Regions from separate parts of the Bacillus infantis NRRL B-14911 genome, predicted to be linked through region 1. Evidence: riboswitches for the same ligand, from Rfam matches in the RefSeq annotation. Region 1 holds a riboswitch; the other holds the start of a gene.

Region 1 (9,986 bases):
GTGCTCAAGTGCTCTTCATCCTGGGCTATAGAAAGAATCCACTGCTCAAATTCATGGAAAAACTGATCTTCATCCATGATAAAAATTTTGCAAAAATGCTCGTGGAAATCATGATTTTGCTGCTTGATTGTACGAATAACATTTGGATTGGTCGAGCTGTATACTCCTTTTGGATCACTTTTGTCCAAAGAAGCATACCAGTCTTCTGTTAGCTGCCATGTTTTATCTACTAAGTATTCATGTAAATCTTCATTTCTATGCATAGCTTCCCCTGAGACCTCTCTATTTAAGATATTTTTCCTTTACTATTGTAGCATTTCTGCTTACAAGGGTCATCTTTTAAACTGCATTGGAAAGTTAATTCCTTTCAGGCATTCCTGCTTTTGTTGAGCATCTCTTTAAATGCCCAAATACTGTTAAAAAAAGAAGGTTCGCAGCGGCCATTTTCTTTCCAGCTCCATGAAGCCGAGAGGATCGAATGGGCATATCCCCAGCTGATCAGCTTATCCCTTTCCAGGCCGGCTTTCTCAGCGAATAGGTTAATCCTTTTTGAGATGATAGATTCAGCATTTGTTTCAGGCAGCCGGTTGAGAAGGTACTGTATAACATCATATTCCTTTTCTCCGATCAGCCCTTTTGGATCGATGATAATCCAGCCATTTTTCCCGCCATCCAAGATATTATAGTGATGCAAATCTCCATGAAGAAGGAAATTGTCTGCTGTATTCCTTATGTTCTCAGCAAATATGCTGTTTGCTTCATTCAGCATTGAAGCTGTTATTGGTCCCAGCCCTTCCGGATTTTCACGGAGAATCCGCTGAAGACTTTGATGCCGCTCCTCCATCCCAGGCAAATCAGACGAATCCTGTGCAGGAACCCAAAGGTTCTTCATCAGATTTGCGGCAATCCCAGCGGCTTCTTCGTCGTCTACAACTCCAGCGAGAGTTGAACCTGGGGACACCTTTTCAAGGAGGAGAATGCCTTTTTCCACGTCAGCTTCAAATATTTTCACGACGCCCGGCCCTTTAAGCTGCTCCAGGGCATATGCCTCTCCTTTTGATTCCCCGCTGGGTACGGAGAGTTTCAGAACTGCCTCTGTTCCATTTGCCATGATAACGGGCGCCGCAAAATTATAGGAAAGCTTATAATACTCCCCTATTTTAAGCTTCCACCGCCGCTCGCATTCTTCTATTAAATCATCAAAGTTAGAAAGCCATTGTATGCCTTTCTCTTTATGTACATTTATAATGGTTCTTTTAAACGCTTCTGGCAAGTCCATTAAGAAGATAGCCTCCCTGATTTGAAGCTTTTATAAAAAGATATGACGGCGTCTGCAGCCTGGAAGGGAAACTGCAGCCAAACATACGCATGCAGTGAGTCGGGGATATAGGTAATGTAATGTTCCCGGATAAGGGAAGAAAAATGCTGGATGCTTTTTTCCGCCAGTCTGTTTTCAGACTCCTCCTGGCTAGGCAGAAAAAGAACAGGACAGCTGATTTTACAGTAATAGTCTTCCAGCCTGATATCCCAGCATGACGAAATAAAGCCGGCTAGGACATTCTTTGTAAAGCGATTCGCGAAGTGTCCGTTTACTTTTTGTTCCATCGTGCTTCTTATAAATGTTTCTGTATGTCTGTTCCAGATTTTAGCTTCCTTGAATTCTCCTTTCATTGACGAAAGATACTCTTCAGCTGACGAGTAAACAAGCTCTTTTTCATTATAAATGCTTGCCAGGAGCTCTGTTCTTTCTATCTCTGCCTCTTCTTTTGTTCCTTCCAGCAAGCTGTATTCACCCCAGCGATCATATAAACCGCCTTCACAAACAAGCGACTGGACCATTTCGGGATGGGAGGCTGCGATGCTGAGCCCCACTTCTGCCCCCATGGAGCTTCCAATGATATGGCAGCATTCAATGCCTAATTCATTTAAAAGCAGGATGATATCATCAGCCATTTCTTCAATATGGTAGCCGCTTTCAGGTTTTTCCGATTTACCATGTCCCCTCATATCCGGTGCAATCACACTATAGTCTGCAGAAAAATGCGGAAATATTCCATGCCATGCCTGCCATGTTCCTCCGCTGAAATGCAGGCACAGAATGACTGGTTTTTCAGAAAGACTATGAGCCACATTCAAACTTATACCATTTGGCAATTGAACTCTTCCTTCCTTCATGACAGTCCCCTTTCCCGTTCTATTCTCGAATTAGGGTAAATCCCCATTCAACCTTAATGATTATTTTAAACTTTCTGTAATCAATTTCAAATCAATAACCTCTGCTGAATATGTCGATTTATTATTCAATCCCTCCTCTTGCCTTCCCCTCTAGATTCCGGTAATATATGTATATTAATTTACCGGAAGGGTGACAAAAGGGCGATGAACAACTAATTCTTTTTGGAAAATGTTCGTAATTCATTTATACGATTCTTTTCTGGATAGGATTGGTGCATCCCTTTGTTACAGTAAGCAGAATCCCTCTGCTCTGCTTTACACCCAAGGAGCCTCCTGACCAGAAAAAGCCAGGAGGTTTTTTTATGACAGAAAATATGCTTGCAGAAAAAGCAGGCTTCGGAGCGCTGTTTCAAAATCGCGTTATCAGAACCATCCTGCTGTCCGTCTTTTTCCTGCAAATCGGGATCTGGGTCCGAAATTACTCAATCCTTCTTTATGTAATTGAAAAAACAAATGAAAACCCGGTAGCCGTGTCTCTTATATCAGTCGCCGAATTTGCGCCGATCTTCCTGTTTTCTTTTATCGGAGGGACATTTGCAGACAGGTGGAGGCCGAAAAGGACTATGGTATGGTGCGATTTATTAAGTGCTTTGTCCATATTTGCGGTGCTGCTGACCTTGCTCTTCGGAAGCTGGAAAGTGATCTTCTTTGCGACGCTTGTTTCTTCGATCTTATCCCAATTTTCCCAGCCTGCCGGCATGAAGCTTTTCAAGCTGCATGTACCGGCAGAATTGGTTCAGATGGGAATGTCTATTTACCAGACTGTATTTGCGCTTTTCATGATTCTTGGACCGATTATCGGAACCTTTGTCTATCAGCGTTTCGGAATCATGACAGCCATTGCTGTTATGGGTATAGCTTTTATCCTCTCTGCCCTCATTCTGCTTATGCTGCCAGCTGACAGGGAATTGGATGAAACATCTGAAAGAAAATCACTGTTCCAGGAAATGAAGGATGGCTTCCGCTATGTCTGGAGCAGCAAGCCGCTTACCCTGCTCGGAGGCTGCTTTGCGGCTGCCGGCCTTGCTATCGGCCTTACCCAGCCGCTGGGCGTCTTTCTCATAACTGACAGGCTTGGCCTGCCAAAAGAGGAACTGCAATGGCTGATGACTGCATTTGGAGCCGGCATGATACTTGGCGGAGGCATTACTATAGCTCTTTCCAAGAAGGCTCAGCCCCAGCTGCTTCTTGCGCTTGGAATGGCAGCCAGTGCACTCGGCTTTATAGGAATGGGACTGTCCACCGCTTTCTGGCTCACACTTGCTGCACAATTTTTCTCCGGACTGTTTATGCCGTGCATCCATATCGGCATTAATACGATGATTCTTCAAAATACAGAAGAAAACTTTATCGGCAGGGTCAATGGCATCCTGAATCCCCTCTTTATGGGAGCAACCGTCATTACCATGTCGATGTCCGGCTGGCTGCTCAGCAAGCTTTCCATCGTACTGATTTATGAAGCTTCAGCTGTGCTTTTGGCGGTTGGAATTCTTATCCTCCTGCCAATCATGGGCAGAAGCTCCGTTAAATCCGGGGTGAGCGAAAAGATTTAATATCAGCTTGAGGCGATTTAGCCTCAAGTTTTTTTTCTTTTTAAAAAGATGAAATGAATTCCAGGCAGATTGGCAATACTACCCTTGTGCTTAACAGAAAGGCGGCACTCTGATGAGAGATAACTTAAGGAGGTTTATGATGGGAATTTTAAGCGGCAACCCGAAGGAAGAACCGTTGCATTATGGCGAAGTATTTAGTATCTGGTCCTCCCAGCTTGCAGGAAATGCGATGATTGCAGGATATCAGACCATGATGAACCATGCAGGTGACGGTGATCTTAAGAAGCTGTTGACTGAAGCGATTGAACTCGGCAAAGAAAATCGCAGGCAGGTAGAGGAACTGCTGAAAGAAAATGGAGTAGGCCTGCCGCCGGCACTGCCTGAACGGCCGGATGCGTGCCTGGATGACATCCCGGTTGGCGCAAGGGTTTCCGACATGGAAATAGCGGGAACACTCTCAGCTGACATTGCCGCAGGGCTAGTTGCCTGCAGCCAGGTTATAGGTATGTCGATCCGTGAAGATGTAGCCATGATGTATGGGCAGTTCCACACACAAAAAGCCCAGCTTGGCGCCAAGGTTTTGCGTCTGAATAAAGAAAAAGGCTGGCTGATCCCTCCTCCCCTGCATCTGTCTAAAGGGAAGGACTGCTAACTGCTAATCCGGTTCAGCTGTCCAGATTATGAGCTTTACTTTACTAATAAAATCAGTCTTGAGCCGTATAAAAATACAGCCGGGGCTGATTTTTGATTTCTGCAGAATTTCTTACACTAATAATAGAAAATGAGTGATAAGGATAACTCTGATATGTCCGATAGTCAAAATAAGCTTGTTTGCTCTGAATTGTATTTCCATGGGTTATGCTTGATCGCGCTCTGGCTGCTGTTTTAATCATTGTTTCTGATAAGGAAATATTGTTTTTAGAGCTTCTTTAATAAACATCTGTTTTAGCATGATCAGCTAAGTGTCATTCAGGCGTTTCTTCCTTATTGCCTCCTTCACAAAAGCGAATACTTCCTTTTGTCCTGACTAGTCAGTCCGGCTGGCAGTCTTCTTGACATGGAATTATCCCAGGTTGCTTTCCTGGTTACATCTGCTGCTTTCCATTACTCGCCATCTCTATGACACTGCTGAAAATCTTGCTTAAACAAAGCGAATAGACTAATTTTCCCTTAGATTTAAAGGAGAATATTGGAAGTGCACCGAATATTGATAGAGGTTCCTCAGGTCAGCATGAGAGCCTTTTTATAATTGGATAAAGGATGATACTTATGAAAACAGAAATTCTAGAGAAAAACAAAGAAAGCTGGAACCTTTCAGCAGAGCGCTTTTTTGGCCGAAATCCGCTCCCTGAGTATGGTCCCCTGGCCCCTGTAGAAGATGAACTGAACCTGCTTGGCGACCCTGCCGGGAAAAAGGTGCTGGATATCGGCTGCGGCAGCGGGCATTCTCTTCTCTATATGGACGGGCGGGGTGCGGCAGAGCTTTGGGGCATTGATTTGTCGCCGAAGCAGATTCAAACGGCACAGCAGGTGCTCGGCGGTGCTGCAGCGCCAGTAAGACTTTTTGAATCCCCTATGGAGAATGATCCGGGGCTCCCTGATCAATATTTTGATATTGTCTATTCCATCTATGCTCTCGGCTGGACAACGAGCCTCGAGGAAACGCTGGGTAATATCCACAGGTTTTTAAAGCCTGGCGGCACTTTCATTTTCAGCTGGGAACATCCATTTTTCAGCAGAATCCGGTGCAAAGATTCCTCCATTATTATCGATAAGCCTTATCACGAAGAAGGCATTTATAACCATGAGGGGTGGAATACGCCTGCTTTTATGCAGCAGTATAAGGTAAGCACCTATATCAATGCGCTGGTCAGCCAAGGTTTTAAAATCGAGAGAGTGATAGAAGAAGCATGCCTATCTGAGGAAGACAGGAAAAGGCACAGCAACCGCTGGTATTCCTATGAAAAAGCCCAATTTCTTCCGACAACTATCATTATTAAGAGCACAAAAGCTATTTAAAGGATAAGAGCCGGGTACGCCCATGAATCTTACTGCTTCATATGCAGCATCTTCACCGCTGCTTTGTATAGTCTTTTGTAACTATATGGGATTAAGAATGATTAATGCGGAAACCGGCATGAATTATGGCAGATATGGAAAGATTATTGCCGAAACAGGCCCGATTATAGGCATATCAGGAATGATTGTGAAGGTATCCGGAATGATCGTCCTTAATTTTGATGTAATCTCTTTAAATGTCGGGCGAAGCAGCTTCTAGATGTAATGCTCACCCTTCATTTTAAAGACTTCCCCCTAAAATTGATGCCATTTTCCAACGGAACAATGCAATCCCAGTATCAATCCTCCCCTAACCCCTGCCGCGCCAAAAAGTCCATACAAAATTGTATGGACTTTTTTTCTAAATAAAAGCGGCTGCTTATGTTGTCTTGCTCTGCTCCCCGGGAACAGACAAGTCCCTTTCTTTGAAGCTGCCTGCCAGATAATCGATAATTTCCCTTCTTCGGATCAATCCTATGAATACGCCGCTGTCGTCAGTAACAGGGACAAAATTCTGATTTAGTGATGAATTAATGATTTCTTCCATCTCACTGCTAACTAGCACTGGCTCATATGATCTATGAAGCGGCACATCCTTCAGCATCACTCCCTGGATCTCATTAAAGTCGACCCTGCCCATGCTTTTGAGCTTCCATAACAAGTCTCCTTCCGACAAGGAACCTACATACTTTCCTTCTTTATTTAATATCGGAAAGGTTGTATAACGGTGATACTCCATTTTTTCCATGGCTTGCCTCATTGTCCAATGGTCGTAGACAAAAACCAGTTCATTTTTAGGCAATAAAAAAAACGCGATATTCATTACAGCTGATTCTCCTTCTTCTTATCAGTGAACACCTGCAGCATTCAATCCGGCTTAATGGTTCCCTTGGGGTTATTGGGCACAAACTGTCCCTTGGCAATGAAAATGCCTAAACAGCCACATTCCTTTTCTTCCCTGAATACAGCCGCTCTAAAACGTACGCAGGTAATTTACAGCACAAAAAGACCTATCCTGGCTCCAGGCAGCTTCTGCAAATTTGGATGCAAGGGGCTGCTCATTAGGCGGTCTAAAATGACCTCACTCGCTTTAGCCGACGAAGTTAGCTGACGGGCAGGATGGCGAAAGATCATTCTCATCCCTCCTGCTTCCTGCAGGATTAGCCCCAAAAATTGGTTCCTCCGCTCTCAATATGAGATTAAGCCGATTCATTTTTCAGGTGTTGAAATAATTTTACTTCCAACTTTCCGTATAAGCAAATTTCTGCATATCCCTTTTTTCATCTGACTTTCAGCATTCTGCAGAAAAATGAGTGAATCCTCTATTCTACAAAGACATCACCATGTTTTCAACCCGTTTATTTCTTTTTTTATTTCTTTTTTATTTCTTTTTTATTTTCCGTTGACAGCCATTAAGTTCGTGAGTAAGATAAGGCAGAACAGGATTTATTATTGGAAATCATGACTTAAAAATCCGGTTTCTCCTCCTCTGTTTTTGTATAAAACAAGAGGATCTGAGAATAGGAGAAACCATGATGGAATGCATGCATTATACCTTTTAAACACCACAGCAACGGGAGGATTTATGGGAAACACTTGCCGATATGTCATTAATGCAGTTGGAAAAGGCGGAGAAACCTACTATACGCAATGCAAAGATAAAAAAGAAATGGAAGAATGGATTTCTGAGCATCAGGACCGGATAGTGATGGAGGAAATCAAGGTGAAGGACAAAAATAAGCATCCGCTGCTGAAGCTGTTTTCAAAATAAAGCATAACACCCTATAGACTTGTACGATAGAGAGCTTGCTGAAGCTCTCTATTTTCTACCTAGCCATTCTACTTTCACTTAAGCAAACATTGCCGAAGAAGTCTGGAAATAATCATGGGGAATGGCAAGGGAGGGGACCGCTGGATCCCCTCCCTTTTTCATTTTCAGTATGCTTTCACGCTTCCGAGAATCGAGATCATCGTCCCGTAAACCTCTTCTGATTCCTCCTGGTTCACATAATGAATGGTGAATCGAAGCAGCTTCCCGTCTACATTTTTGACAATGATGTTTGCCTGGTCAGTTTTGTTATGTGCGTGCAGCACCATCATACTGTCTCTATAAAATGGAAGCTGTACTGGTTTCATGTCTTCAGGCTTGCCAATCGTCCTAAGATATTCCAGAGAATTTTTCTTTACTTCATCCATTGCTGATTTTCCGTCAAGAACTTCCACTCTGGCAAAATACCGGCTATTCTTCCCATATTCCAAAAGGAAGCGGCGCGGCTCTTCTGCATGAAATGTGTAACCTTTCTTGGGGGAAACGGACAATTTCACCTTTTCAGCATCATATGAAGCAATACTGCCTTTATTGACTGACAGATTCTGCCCTATTAGGATCAGGTCGCTCCTCAGTCCGTTTATTTTCTTGAGTTCAGCGACACTGAGACCGTATTTTTGTCCGAGTCTCCAAAGTGTGTCTCCTTTCTTCACTGTAATCTTTCCGGGAACCTCCAATCTGCTGCCTGCATAGATCAAATCGCCCTTTAATTTATTGAGATGCTTCAGCTGTCCGACTGTACTGCCATATTGCCTGGCAATGCTATAGAGAGTGTCCCCTTTTTTGATGGTATAAAATTCTTCAGCAGATGCAGTGCCCTGGCTGAATGTTAGAATGCCAAGGGCGACAAGCGCTGAAGCAGCCAGTTTTTTTACTTTTTTCATTTTAGAATCCCCCTTCTGTCAATCTTGTTGTATTTTGCCTTCACAACAGATTAGACGGGGAGAACAAAGAACCGTTTCAGAGGGACAAGCCCATTTTACTGAAAGCATGATATCTTGTTATACGGCTTTTTTCTTATAATTTAAGTACGGAATGTACTTTTCCAATATTGATCGCAGGTTATTATCAAAACGCAGAACTAATATCGACTATTCCAGTTCCCTGGTTTCTTTTCAGAAGGATGGCAAATATTTCATTTAGGACTGAGTTCTTTTTCAATAAGATGTTTTTTTGCAGAAGAAAGATTAGAGAATAATTGCCGGGGTAAAAGTATCTTAGCTTCTCATTTATTAAGTGCTTTTCGCCAGACTTCCTTTGTATAAAGGAGGATTGGCGGGAGGTGATTAATTTTTGAGAAAGGCGTACAGCATAAAAGATCTGATAGCTTATCTGGATATGAAAGATTATCCGCTGTCTGAGGAGGCCATTCTGGATCTCATACAAAAACGGAAACTCCCCCATCAAAGACCTTTTGGCAGCATGATCGTTTTTGATCTGGATCATATAGACTGGTGGGTAGACCATCAGCGCAGCAATGGTTAGCTGTCAGCAGGCCCCGCTCTCTAAGAGCGGGGCTCAGTTCTGTTCACTGGGATCGGAACTTCGCAGCTTTTCATAAAGCACTTGGAAGCCATATAAAAGGACTGCTCTGAACTGCTGAAGCAGGATGAATTGCTGCTTAGTCATTTTTTTGAGAGAAGCAATTCCTGTCCACTCCAAAAACCGGACGCCTGGGAATGCATATAAAATATGAAGGACAAAATTGACGATCATATAAAAACCAAACTTCCCGTACATATACTTCAATACCAGAAAGGACAAAACGAAATAAGGACCGATAACAAATGGTACATCTCCTCTTATCTTAGGATGGATACTGGATTGGAAAACCCACCACTTGCGTTTTGCTGCAGGTATATTCATGATCACTGCAATGGTACATATGAATATAGATGCCGGAAGAAATCTTTTAAAAGACCTCTTTCCTATCAGGGGAATACTAGCCCAGGAAAGAAGCATCATCACAGCCAAAAGCAGTCTTTGCCGTTTCATATAAGCACCTCTTTTATGGAACAAACTATTTTGCGCCTTCCAGTTTACGTACCCATTTATAATACTGAATCAATAAAAAGAACAAAATTGGATCAGCAATGGCAGCATGCCACAGCTTCCACCACCCGTAGTGAAAATATCCCCACGGTTCAGGTAGCAAAGTGAAATATTCGTAAAGAAGAATGGCTATCACCCAGAAAACTACATAAAATATCCTTGTCAGTCTATCAGAGCTAAAAGGATAGCGGCTGAGAAAGAGGACATTCACCGGGGGAAGCAGCAGTGTGTGTGCCAGCAGTCCGCCAATATCAGGATCC
Region 2 (9,986 bases), 2.4 Mb from region 1:
GCCATGATTGAATTGATCACCCTTCCGGAAGCAAGCATCTGGTCCTTGATCGGAACCTTTTTCCTCCAGATGAGCATTGGCCTCCTGTTTGGACTGATCTTCGGCAGATTGGCCGTGTTTGCCCTTAACCGCATCAATCTTGATTCAGGCGGCCTCTATCCTGTCTTTGCCACAGCCTTTGCACTTTTAACATATGGAATTACAGCCTTTGCGAGCGGAAGCGGCCTTCTTGCCGTCTATATCGCTGCCATTATCATCGGAAACATGGAACTTGCCTACAAGCACACCATCTTCCGCTTTTCTGAAGGATTTGCCTGGATGATGCAGATCATGATGTTTGTGATTCTCGGCCTGCTGGTGTTCCCTTCCGAGCTGTTCAGCCTGGATATATTCCTGAAAGGCATCGCCATTTCTGCAATCCTTATATTGATTGCAAGACCTGCAGCCGTCTTCTTGTCCACTATCAGGATGGGATATAAAACGAACGAACTCATTTTCCTTTCCTGGGCCGGACTTAAGGGAGCCGTACCAATCGTATTGGCCACCTTCCCTCTTCTTGCAGGAGTTGAGGGAAGCCAGCAGATCTTCAATGTCGTCTTCTTCGTCGTCCTGACCAGCTGCCTCATTCAAGGCTCAACGATTACAGCACTCGCAGCGAGACTCAAGCTGACCGGACCGAAAAAAACGACGCCTATGCATTCGCTTGAGCTTGTGTCCATCGGAAAGGCAGATGCAGAAATGATTGAATACGAAATGGAGGATGATGCCCAGATCATCGGGCAGACCCTGATTGATATCCCGTTCCCTAAAGGTGCGCTTGTGAATGCCATCATCCGCAATGATGAACTGATTACCCCGGCCGGCAGCACCATCATCCTTCCAGGGGATGTGCTGTATATCCTCGCCAGCCGCAAGAGCAAACCGCAGCTCAAGAAGCTTCTTCTGCAGAAAAAAATAGAAGAAGCGGCCGAACCGACTGCGTAGTACTTCCCGCGGTTCACCCGTTCCATCAAAAAACACCGTCCTTCATCCGGACGGTGTTTTGCTTTCCCTATTATCAGGTTAATTCCCTGTTTTTCTTTTTCTCAGATTCACCGACGATGACTGCACAAGCGGCATCGCCTGTAATATTGACGGCTGTTCTCGTCATATCAAGAAGCCTGTCGATCCCTATGATCAGGGCGATCCCTTCAACAGGAAGGTTAACAGACTGAAGGACCATCGCCAGCATGATCAGGCCGACACCCGGCACGCCTGCTGTTCCGATGCTCGCAAGCACAGCTGTCAGAACGACTGTCACAAGCTGGGTGAACGTCAGATCAAGGCCATATACCTGCGCGATAAAGATGGTGGCCACACCTTGCATGATCGCTGTTCCATCCATATTGATCGTGGCGCCAAGCGGCTGAACGAAGCTGCTCACCGATTCAGGGACCTTCAAGTTCTTCTGGGCCACATTCATGGAAACCGGAAGTGTGGCATTACTGCTCGATGTACTGAAGGCCACGCTCATTGCAGGGGCAAAGCCCTTGAAGAATTCAAATGGATTACGCTTTGCCAGAAAGTATACTGATGACCCGTAAGTCACAAGTGTATGGACGATCAGCGCTGCAAGGACCACACCCATGTACAGCCCCATCGCTTTAATCGCATCTACTCCCTGAGTGCCAACTGCCGATACGATCAGGCCGAAGGTTCCATACGGAGCAAAACGCATGATCAGGTTCACAAGATACATCATCAGTTCATTCCCCTGGTCAAACAGCTTCAGGACCCCTCTGGTTTTCTCGCCAAGCATGGTTAGTGCAAAACCGATGAAAACAGAAAAGGTAATGATCTGCAGCATGTTTCCTTCTGTAAATGCCTTAATCGGGTTTGTCGGAATGATATTCAGCAAGGTGTCTGATACTGGCGGCGCCTCCTCCGCCTGGAACTCCGCGCCGGTAGTATCAAAAGTTCCTACAGTTCCCGGCTGGAATATATAGGCGAATGCGATCCCTATGATCAAAGCCATACAGGTAGTCGCCAAAAAGTAAGAAATTGTCTTCAAGCCAATCCTTCCAAGCTTCTTCGGATCGCCGAGACCGGCGGTGCCAAGCGTGATGGAGAAGAAAACAATCGGCACAACGAGCATGTTGATCAAGTTGAGGAATATTTTCCCCAGCGGAGTGAACAGGTAGGTGTTCAATGTTTCAAATAAATCCGGGGAATATAAGTTCAATAATAAGCCGACAATGCCCCCCGCAATCAGAGCGATGATAATCTTTGTTGATAGTTTCATCATGCAGCCTCCTTAATCGAATTTTTAGCATAAAAAAACACAGAGGGCGAGACCTCTGTGTTTGAACGCAGACTTGTCCTCTCAATAACGCTTACGAGGTTAGCTGTCGGATTCGGGCTTTGAGAGTGCCCTACCTGTAAAGGATTCACCCCGAGGCATGTGTATGCCGGTTGGATCCCCCGCTCTTTAAAAGATTAAGCGCATCTTTCGATAAATTTTTTTTAATTTTACTCTATGAACCTAGCTTCTGTAAATATTTAAATACTGGAACTGTACTTTAGCCTCACAGAAAAACAAAATAAATGACTGCCGCCAGGATAATTCTGTAAATGGCGAACGGCACCAGCTTGATTCTGTTGATGAGCGCCAGGAAAAAACGGATTGAGGCCAGGGCGAACACAAAGGCACTGATGAAGCCGACAATGAAGAATGGGATGGCATCAGGCGTGAAATACTCCCAATTTTTCAAGAGCGACAGCCCGCTCGCTCCAAGCATGACAGGCACCGCCATAATAAAGGTAAAGTCAGAGGCTGCCCTATGGCTGAGTCCAAGCAGCACCCCGCCCGAGATTGTGGAGCCTGACCGTGAAAAGCCCGGCCATAAAGCGATGCATTGGAACAATCCAATGAGGATTGCCTGCCGGTAAGTGATCTTGTCCACTGTCTCAATGGCCGGCTTCCTCTTTGAATAATAATCAGCTGCAATCATAAGCAATGCTCCAGCCACAAGGCCGATTACCACTGTATTGACAGAGAACAGATACTTATCTATATAATCCTCGAACAGAAGCCCAAGAACCGCAGCAGGCAGCAGGCCTGCAATCACTTGCGTGAGCTTCAGCCTCGGTCCATCCGATTGTTCCTTCCCCCCTTTACCCAGCCCGAGGAGCTGGATAAACCGGTCCTTGAACACAATCACCACCGCAAGGATCGACCCAAGCTGAATGACAACCTTGAATGTATTGGCTACTTCCTTCGAGAAAAGCTCTTTGGATTTTAATAGAATATCGTCCACTATAATCATATGGCCCGTAGACGAAACGGGCGCGAACTCAGTGAGACCTTCAACAATGCCCAATATCAGGGCAACAATCATCTCTTTCATCATTTTCCTCCAGAACAAAACAGCTGCCCCGCACGCAAAAGCTTCAAATATGAGCTCTCACTCGGCGGAGCAGTCCTGCCATCTATTTATTTATCTTTCTCTTTATCATCTTCCATGATGCCTTTTGTTGCCTTTTTGAATTCACGAAGCGTATTGCCGGCTGCCCTGCCAAGCTCAGGAAGCTTTTGCGGACCAAATATTAGCAGCGCAACAAAAACGATGATCATGATTTCCCCAAATCCTAAATTCCTCATCTCTGCACCTCTTTTTTCAGATTAATTTTTATCCATCACTAACAGAGGAGGAGATAAAAAACTTAGAATGAAAAAAGACCGGCGTAAGCAGGAACCTCAATTTTTCCAGCATGATATCCATCCGGAAATACCTTCTATAAAGCAGCATGCCGGCCGGCGCTGCCAATAATGGAAGATACGGGGCTGTTCCCAGGAGCTTCCCTTTTCGCTCAAAAGGTTTTTCTTTCGAAAAAGCCTTGCCCTCCTCCAGTACAATCATTTCAAAACGCTTGTCATCGCCCGAAAGCAGGCTCGAGAAAGGGTCATGACCTAGTCCCCATAGACTATAAACACTGATTGCAAATAGGAAAAGGAGATTCATTCCCGCCATAGTGTCTTCCCTTTCAGTTTGATAGAATTATCATACTTCGTCCGTCCCGGTTTGGAAAGACCGAAAATTGAGAAACGAGCCCCTTTTTATGGAAAAAAGAAAAGGAACAGGCTATCCTGCCCCTTCCTATCTCAAAAAATCATCAGGCAAATGACGCTGGCTGTTCAAAAACATGGCCACTCTTCTTTTATGATCCAGCTTGAACAAATGAACACCGGTATCTCCTGTAGCAAAGAGCCGGGTGCTGGTGTTGGGCAGTCCAAGCAGCGCCAGGATCAGCATGGAAATCAACCCGCCGTGCGAAACCGCAGCAATCCGCTTGTATCCTTTTTGTTCAGCATCATCCAGCAGCTCTGATAATACAGTTTCGGCACGGAATCTCATTTCAAGCATCGACTCCCCCTTCTCGATGCGCACATGCGGCTTTCTGCCCTCAGGCGGTTCTGGATAACGGATGCCCGCTTCCTCCCGGGACATCCCGGCCAGAACCCCATTATTGAATTCCATCAGCCTTTCATCCGTCTTCAGCCCGCACCCTACTCTGTCAGCTGTAATAACCGCTGTTTCATAGGCCCTTTTCAGCGTACTTGCCCAGATGATATCTGGAGGATAGTGTTCGGTGATAAACTCCGCAAGAAGGCCCGCCTGCCTCCTTCCCAAACTGGTCAGCGGAAAATCCGCCCTGCCCTCGTGGACGTTCAGCAGATCTGCTTCTGACTGGCCATGGCGGATCAGCAATAATTCAAGCATACAATCCACCCCTCTTTCTTTTTTATGTATAAAAAGATGTTCCACTGCCAAAATAAGGATGAATCTTGGCAGGAGAACAGATTAGTCAGCAAATCAAATACTTTTTTGCAGCCAATAAAAACTAAAACGAGGTGTAACGTGAATATTTCGGAATTGCTCATAAGGATCTCAGTTTCATTTCTTGTCCTTTTTCTACTAGCCAGACTGATGGGGCGGAAAGAAATTGCCCAGATGACCTTTTTCAATTTTGTCTCAGCCATTGCCATTGGATCTATTGCAGCCAACACAGTCCTTAACCCGAATGTGGCCCTTCGGAGCGGCGTCATTGCACTCACCGGCTGGGCAGTATTCACCATTCTCATGGGTTATCTTGATATCAAATCCCGGAAAGCAAGGTTATTCCTGGAGGGCCAGCCGCTGATTGTCATAAAAGACGGCAAGGTGATGGAAGATTCCCTCCGCAAAGCCAGACTGGATATAGATGCTTTGAATGCCCTGCTTCGGCAGAAAAATATCTTCTCTATCTCTGATGCCGACTATGCAGTGTTTGAAACTGACGGCAAGCTGTCGGTGCTTAAAAAAGAAGGAAAGCGCCCGCTGACGCAAAGCCATGCAGCTCAGGGGAACCCGGTGCCTAAAGATGCCTATCCGGTCGGCACTGCCGTCATTTCCGATGGCCAGCTTGTCTCCCGGAATCTTGACGGCTTAAACCTTTCCCAGGAATGGCTTGAAGACCAGCTCCAGCAAAGCGGCGCCTCCCTGTCTGATGTCTTTTACGCTGAAGTTCAGCAGAATGGCACCCTTTATGTTGACTATAAGGATGATCAGCTTCAATAACCGGAGAAAAGACTCTTCATAACTGACTGCGGCGCGGGCTTTACTGCAAAGACAGGGACCTGTAGCCAGGCCCCTGTCTTTCATTTATGCTATCTCACCAGCTCTACAAATTGCTCCAGCTTCTCAAGGCTGGTCAGGTTCTGATTGCACATCATGCTGTCGCTGCAAATATAATTGCCTTTTCTTACGTAAGTCCCTTGAACGGCGCCTTTCTTTTGGGAGACAAACAGTCCTGCCTCTCCATGTTTGCCGCATATGGAACAAATCCCTTTTTGGCTGATCGGCTTGAAGGTTCCCGTCAGGCCGGCAAGCTTATTTTTATACAGCACGGCCATATACCTTCTCCCAGTGCCTCTGTCGTCCCAGGAAAAGTAGGAAAGACCTTTCTGCTCCTCCAGCCCGGCTTCAGGCACCTTCAGCTTTTTAGCCTTGGGAAACAGCTTCCTGGCTGCCTGTTCGCCCACTGCCGGAAATGGGATGATATAAGCCTGCAGGCCTTCCAGGAACCGGTCTGCATCTGTCCTGTCCTTTATATCAGGCAACGGGGCAAGAAGCTCCTCCTGCTCAGCAGTGAGCTCTGGAAACAGGGCTTTAGCCTTCTCGGCTGTGATGGCTCTCAGTGCATTCAGAACCCCTTTATCATTTACTGAACTGTGCCCGTTCACAAGGTGGGCTGCCTGTTCTTTTATAAAATTATACTGGTCGTTCCGGATAAAGTGTTCCATTTCATTCACTCCTATTCTGTCCCGGATCAGGCTGTTGATTTCTAAAGACAATTATAAGAAAAATCAGCAGCCGGGAATAGGCCGAGAATGACTCTGAACCAAAGTGTACCTACTGCCTGCGCTTCTGTTTTGAATAGACTATCTTTTTGATTGTTTCATTGGCCAGGAAGTATTCTTCCGCCAGCACTTCGACCGGCTTTCCGTTCCGGAATGCCATCCTGATTTCCTCATTGCGTGCATCAATCTGCTTCCGCCCTCCGGAGGACTCCCCCCACTTTTGCCGGGCAGCCTCAGGCTTCGGAATATAAATCATCTCACCTTGAATATATTTCTGGATCTCCGCTATCAGCTCTTCAGGCAAAACAGCAGCTGCTTTTACATAGCTCATTTCGGCCAGCTCCTTATTTTAATGGTTTCTTAAATAAGGGGCAAAGCCAGTAATAGAAATGAGATTACATTGTAAGGGCGATTATATGAACCATCTCCCCATGCAAAGTATCGCCTTTCCTCTTACAGGCTTTGCATGAGCCGCTCCAGTATCCGGCAGCCGGAATATTTCTGCCATTTTACCCACCTCCCGATTACCCTGATTTTGGTATTTATTATAGTACAATTCGGGTGTGTCTGCATGTTTTTTGTGAGAACAGGCTGCATGCTCTGCGGCTGTCCCTGTGCCTTGAGGAACAACAAAAAAAGCATGGAAAGAGCAGAAGCCCTTTTCCATGCTTTCTTATTCTAGCAGCAATTGCCCGTATTCCCCAGCAGTACAAGGCCTTTCTTGTCTCCGCTAAGATCAAGGACCAGATCCTCTACATTCGGTTCAATGATCGGATCGATTGCCACCGTGATTTCATTGATTGTTGATACATTATCGTCCTCTTCCGGCTCATCCAGAGCCAGTCCTACTTTTGGCTGTCCTCAGCCATAGCCTGCGAAATATATGCGGATATTGCGGGCATTTTCTTTTTCAAACATCTGCTTTAAAATATCGCGTGCCTGATCAGTGATTTTCATCTGCAATTCCTCCTTTGCTGCTGTTATTATTACTTTACCACACAAACACCCGGGCTGGTATCAAATCAGCTCCACACAGCCCTGGGACTGTCATCCAATTGCTTCCTGCGATTGCATTTTTGCCCCAACACTGTCAGACTAGGATTGACAGATTATGAAGGCGAAGGTGAAAAGCTTGATTGAAGTTAGAATCTCAAACATTACCGATGACGAAACCAATAAAGGTGTGTTCGCTACCCGTGATATCAAAAAGGGAGAGCTGATCCACAGGGCCCCGGTACTTGCATATCCAAATGAAGAACATAAATATATTGAAAAAACCAGGCTCGCCGACTATGTATTCGAGTATGGGACGAACCATTCTGCCCTTCTCCTTGGATATGGAATGCTGTTCAACCATTCCTATGAGCCGAATGCCGATTATGAAATCAGTTTCGAGAATCACTCTTTTGATTTCTATGCTTACAAGGATATAAAAAAAGATGAAGAAATCATGATCAACTATAACGGCGATCCCGATGATGATGCTCTACTATGGTTTAACGGAGGAGAAGAATAAGGAGGGGCAGCTTCCCTCCTTATTCACTCTGCCATCCTGCTGTTCACATAAAATACGAGCCCCATCATAATGGCTATACAGAGCATGATCAAAAACTTCGGTGAACCCACTCCCAGAATACCGCCGATAATGAGAACGATGCCAAGAACCGCTTCCGTTCCCCCTACTAAATGGGCCAGTTTGTTTTTATCCCTTACCCTTTTTTCATTGAACCCCGATAGAAGCCACGTCATTTTCTTAACTCCTACCAGAAAACCAAGCACAAGAAAAATAGTTCCAAAAATAATTAAATCCTGATTCATTGATTCATCTCCTTATAATTTCTTCACTATGGCCGGAATAATATAAAAAGGAATAAATAGGGTTGCCAGCAGATAAATTAAGATCGTTTCTTTGTCCAGGCCGATCGCTGCCGAACTGGCAGTTTCCAAACACAGCAGCACGATTAAAATAAAATTCAGCAGATAGATGCTCCGCAGTGACCATTTTGCAATGTTGGCATTTACCCTGTCATCAAACTCGACTTCCTCTTCCTTCATACGCACCCTCAACATTTTGGCCAGGGCCACAAGGACAATTCCACATACCAGTAAAGTCCACTTGAAGATGCCGTCATCCATTAGAAACAAAACGAAAACAAAGGAAAGGACGGGCAGATAAGTAAACAGTATTCTCATAATCATTCCTCCATCCAGAATAGCTTCTCAACGGATGTATCAAGGGCAGCAGCAATCAGCAGGCAGACTTTAATGGTTGGATTATACTTCTGCGATTCAATCAAATTCATCGTCTGACGGGTCACCCCGACAAGCTTTGCCAGGTCTCCCTGCGTCAAGTTCCCTTTTTCCATCCTTGTAATCTTTACCGCATTCTTAATCAGAATTTCTTTCAAACACGCGCCTCCCACCAATATTGCCTTTTTCTGTTATTTAGATTGTAACATATAATTTACTTTTGTCGTATATATATGACAATATTCTTTGGGAATTTTTTAAATATTGCGATTCAAACGTTCAATTGAATCCTCACATCCTTGCAGCAGCAGTCCATTGTTACCCTTAGTCAAACGTTTGATTAAAGTCTCGTACACTATTGCATCAGCAGCCAGTTGCTTTCCTTCATCAAACGTTTGATTAAACCTTGGATACTGTGACAGCAGTACAATTGCAGCCCTTAATTAAACATTTGATTAATACCTTTACATTCTCACACCTATGCAAAAAGGAGGCATCCTGAAAGGAGCCTCCTTAGACAAACTATATATAATCCTTACTTCCGCTTATTCAACCGTAACAGATTTAGCCAGGTTGCGCGGTTTGTCTACATCGCATTCGCGGTGCAGGGCAGCATAGTAAGAGATCAGCTGCAATGGTATAACAGAGATAAGAGGTGTTAACAATTCATTTACTTCCGGAATCACGAAGCGGTCTTCTTCCTGTTCAAGACCCTTCATGCTGATGATGCATGGGTTGGCGCCGCGGGATACAACTTCCTTGACGTTTCCGCGGATGCTCAGGTTGACGCTTTCCTGTGTAGCAAGGGCAATGACCGGTGTACCGTCCTCAATCAGGGCGATGGTACCGTGCTTCAGCTCTCCGCCGGCAAAGCCTTCAGCCTGGATATAAGAGATCTCCTTCAGCTTCAGTGAGCCTTCAAGCCCCACATAGAAGTCGATTCCCCGGCCGATGAAGAAAGCGTTGCGTGTTGTTGCCAGATATTCGCGGGCAATCGCTTCGAATTCTTCTTTGCCGTCACAGAGGACCTCCATAGCATTGGCAACGATGCCAAGCTCCTGAACCAGGTTAAATGGCAGTCCAAGTCCTTTGCTCTTCGCTGTTACTTCTGCCAGGATGGCAAGAACAGCCAGCTGGGCAGTATATGCTTTTGTTGAAGCAACTGCAATTTCAGGACCTGCATGAAGAAGCAGCGTGTAATCAGCTTCACGGGAAAGGGTTGAACCCTGAACATTCGTGATGGTCAGTGCTTTGTAGCCCATCTCTTTAATGTTCACAAGCACGGCACGGCTGTCTGCTGTTTCACCGCTCTGTGAAATAAAGACGAATAGCGGCTTTTCTGACAGAAGCGGCATAT

The links. Region 1 has a riboswitch for cyclic di-AMP ahead of N288_RS13420 (CBS domain-containing protein). Riboswitches for the same ligand answer to the same signal wherever they lie in the genome.
Region 2: linked by a shared signal. The riboswitch ahead of N288_RS01100 (dicarboxylate/amino acid:cation symporter) and the one ahead of N288_RS13420 (CBS domain-containing protein) in region 1 are both predicted to bind cyclic di-AMP.

The regions. Positions count from the first base shown of each region.
Region 1 is NC_022524.1:2,646,662-2,656,647, forward strand. It holds gene N288_RS13390 (STAS domain-containing protein) at 1-263, opposite strand, end outside; gene N288_RS13395 (aminoglycoside phosphotransferase family protein) at 368-1,279, opposite strand; gene N288_RS24335 (alpha/beta hydrolase) at 1,279-2,175, opposite strand; gene N288_RS13405 (MFS transporter) at 2,538-3,788, shown strand; gene N288_RS13410 (DUF3231 family protein) at 3,928-4,440, shown strand; gene N288_RS13415 (class I SAM-dependent methyltransferase) at 5,058-5,807, shown strand; gene N288_RS25170 (hypothetical protein) at 5,905-6,066, shown strand; gene N288_RS13420 (CBS domain-containing protein) at 6,226-6,669, opposite strand; cyclic di-AMP (ydaO/yuaA leader) riboswitch at 6,924-7,062, opposite strand; gene N288_RS13425 (hypothetical protein) at 7,432-7,617, shown strand; gene N288_RS24340 (LysM peptidoglycan-binding domain-containing protein) at 7,782-8,558, opposite strand; gene N288_RS13435 (hypothetical protein) at 8,968-9,159, shown strand; gene N288_RS13440 (hypothetical protein) at 9,193-9,669, opposite strand; gene N288_RS13445 (hypothetical protein) at 9,695-9,986, opposite strand, start outside.
Region 2 is NC_022524.1:180,712-190,697, reverse strand. It holds gene N288_RS01105 (potassium/proton antiporter) at 1-984, shown strand, start outside; gene N288_RS01100 (dicarboxylate/amino acid:cation symporter) at 1,058-2,281, opposite strand; cyclic di-AMP (ydaO/yuaA leader) riboswitch at 2,355-2,492, opposite strand; gene N288_RS01095 (undecaprenyl-diphosphate phosphatase) at 2,565-3,386, opposite strand; gene N288_RS01090 (twin-arginine translocase TatA/TatE family subunit) at 3,473-3,640, opposite strand; gene N288_RS01085 (hypothetical protein) at 3,669-4,010, opposite strand; gene N288_RS01080 (histidine phosphatase family protein) at 4,137-4,760, opposite strand; gene N288_RS01075 (DUF421 domain-containing protein) at 4,899-5,597, shown strand; gene N288_RS01070 (FusB/FusC family EF-G-binding protein) at 5,687-6,322, opposite strand; gene N288_RS01065 (CD3324 family protein) at 6,432-6,710, opposite strand; gene N288_RS01060 (SET domain-containing protein) at 7,512-7,895, shown strand; gene N288_RS01055 (DUF3784 domain-containing protein) at 7,919-8,197, opposite strand; gene N288_RS01050 (hypothetical protein) at 8,210-8,572, opposite strand; gene N288_RS01045 (helix-turn-helix transcriptional regulator) at 8,575-8,787, opposite strand; gene glmS (glutamine--fructose-6-phosphate transaminase (isomerizing)) at 9,175-9,986, opposite strand, start outside.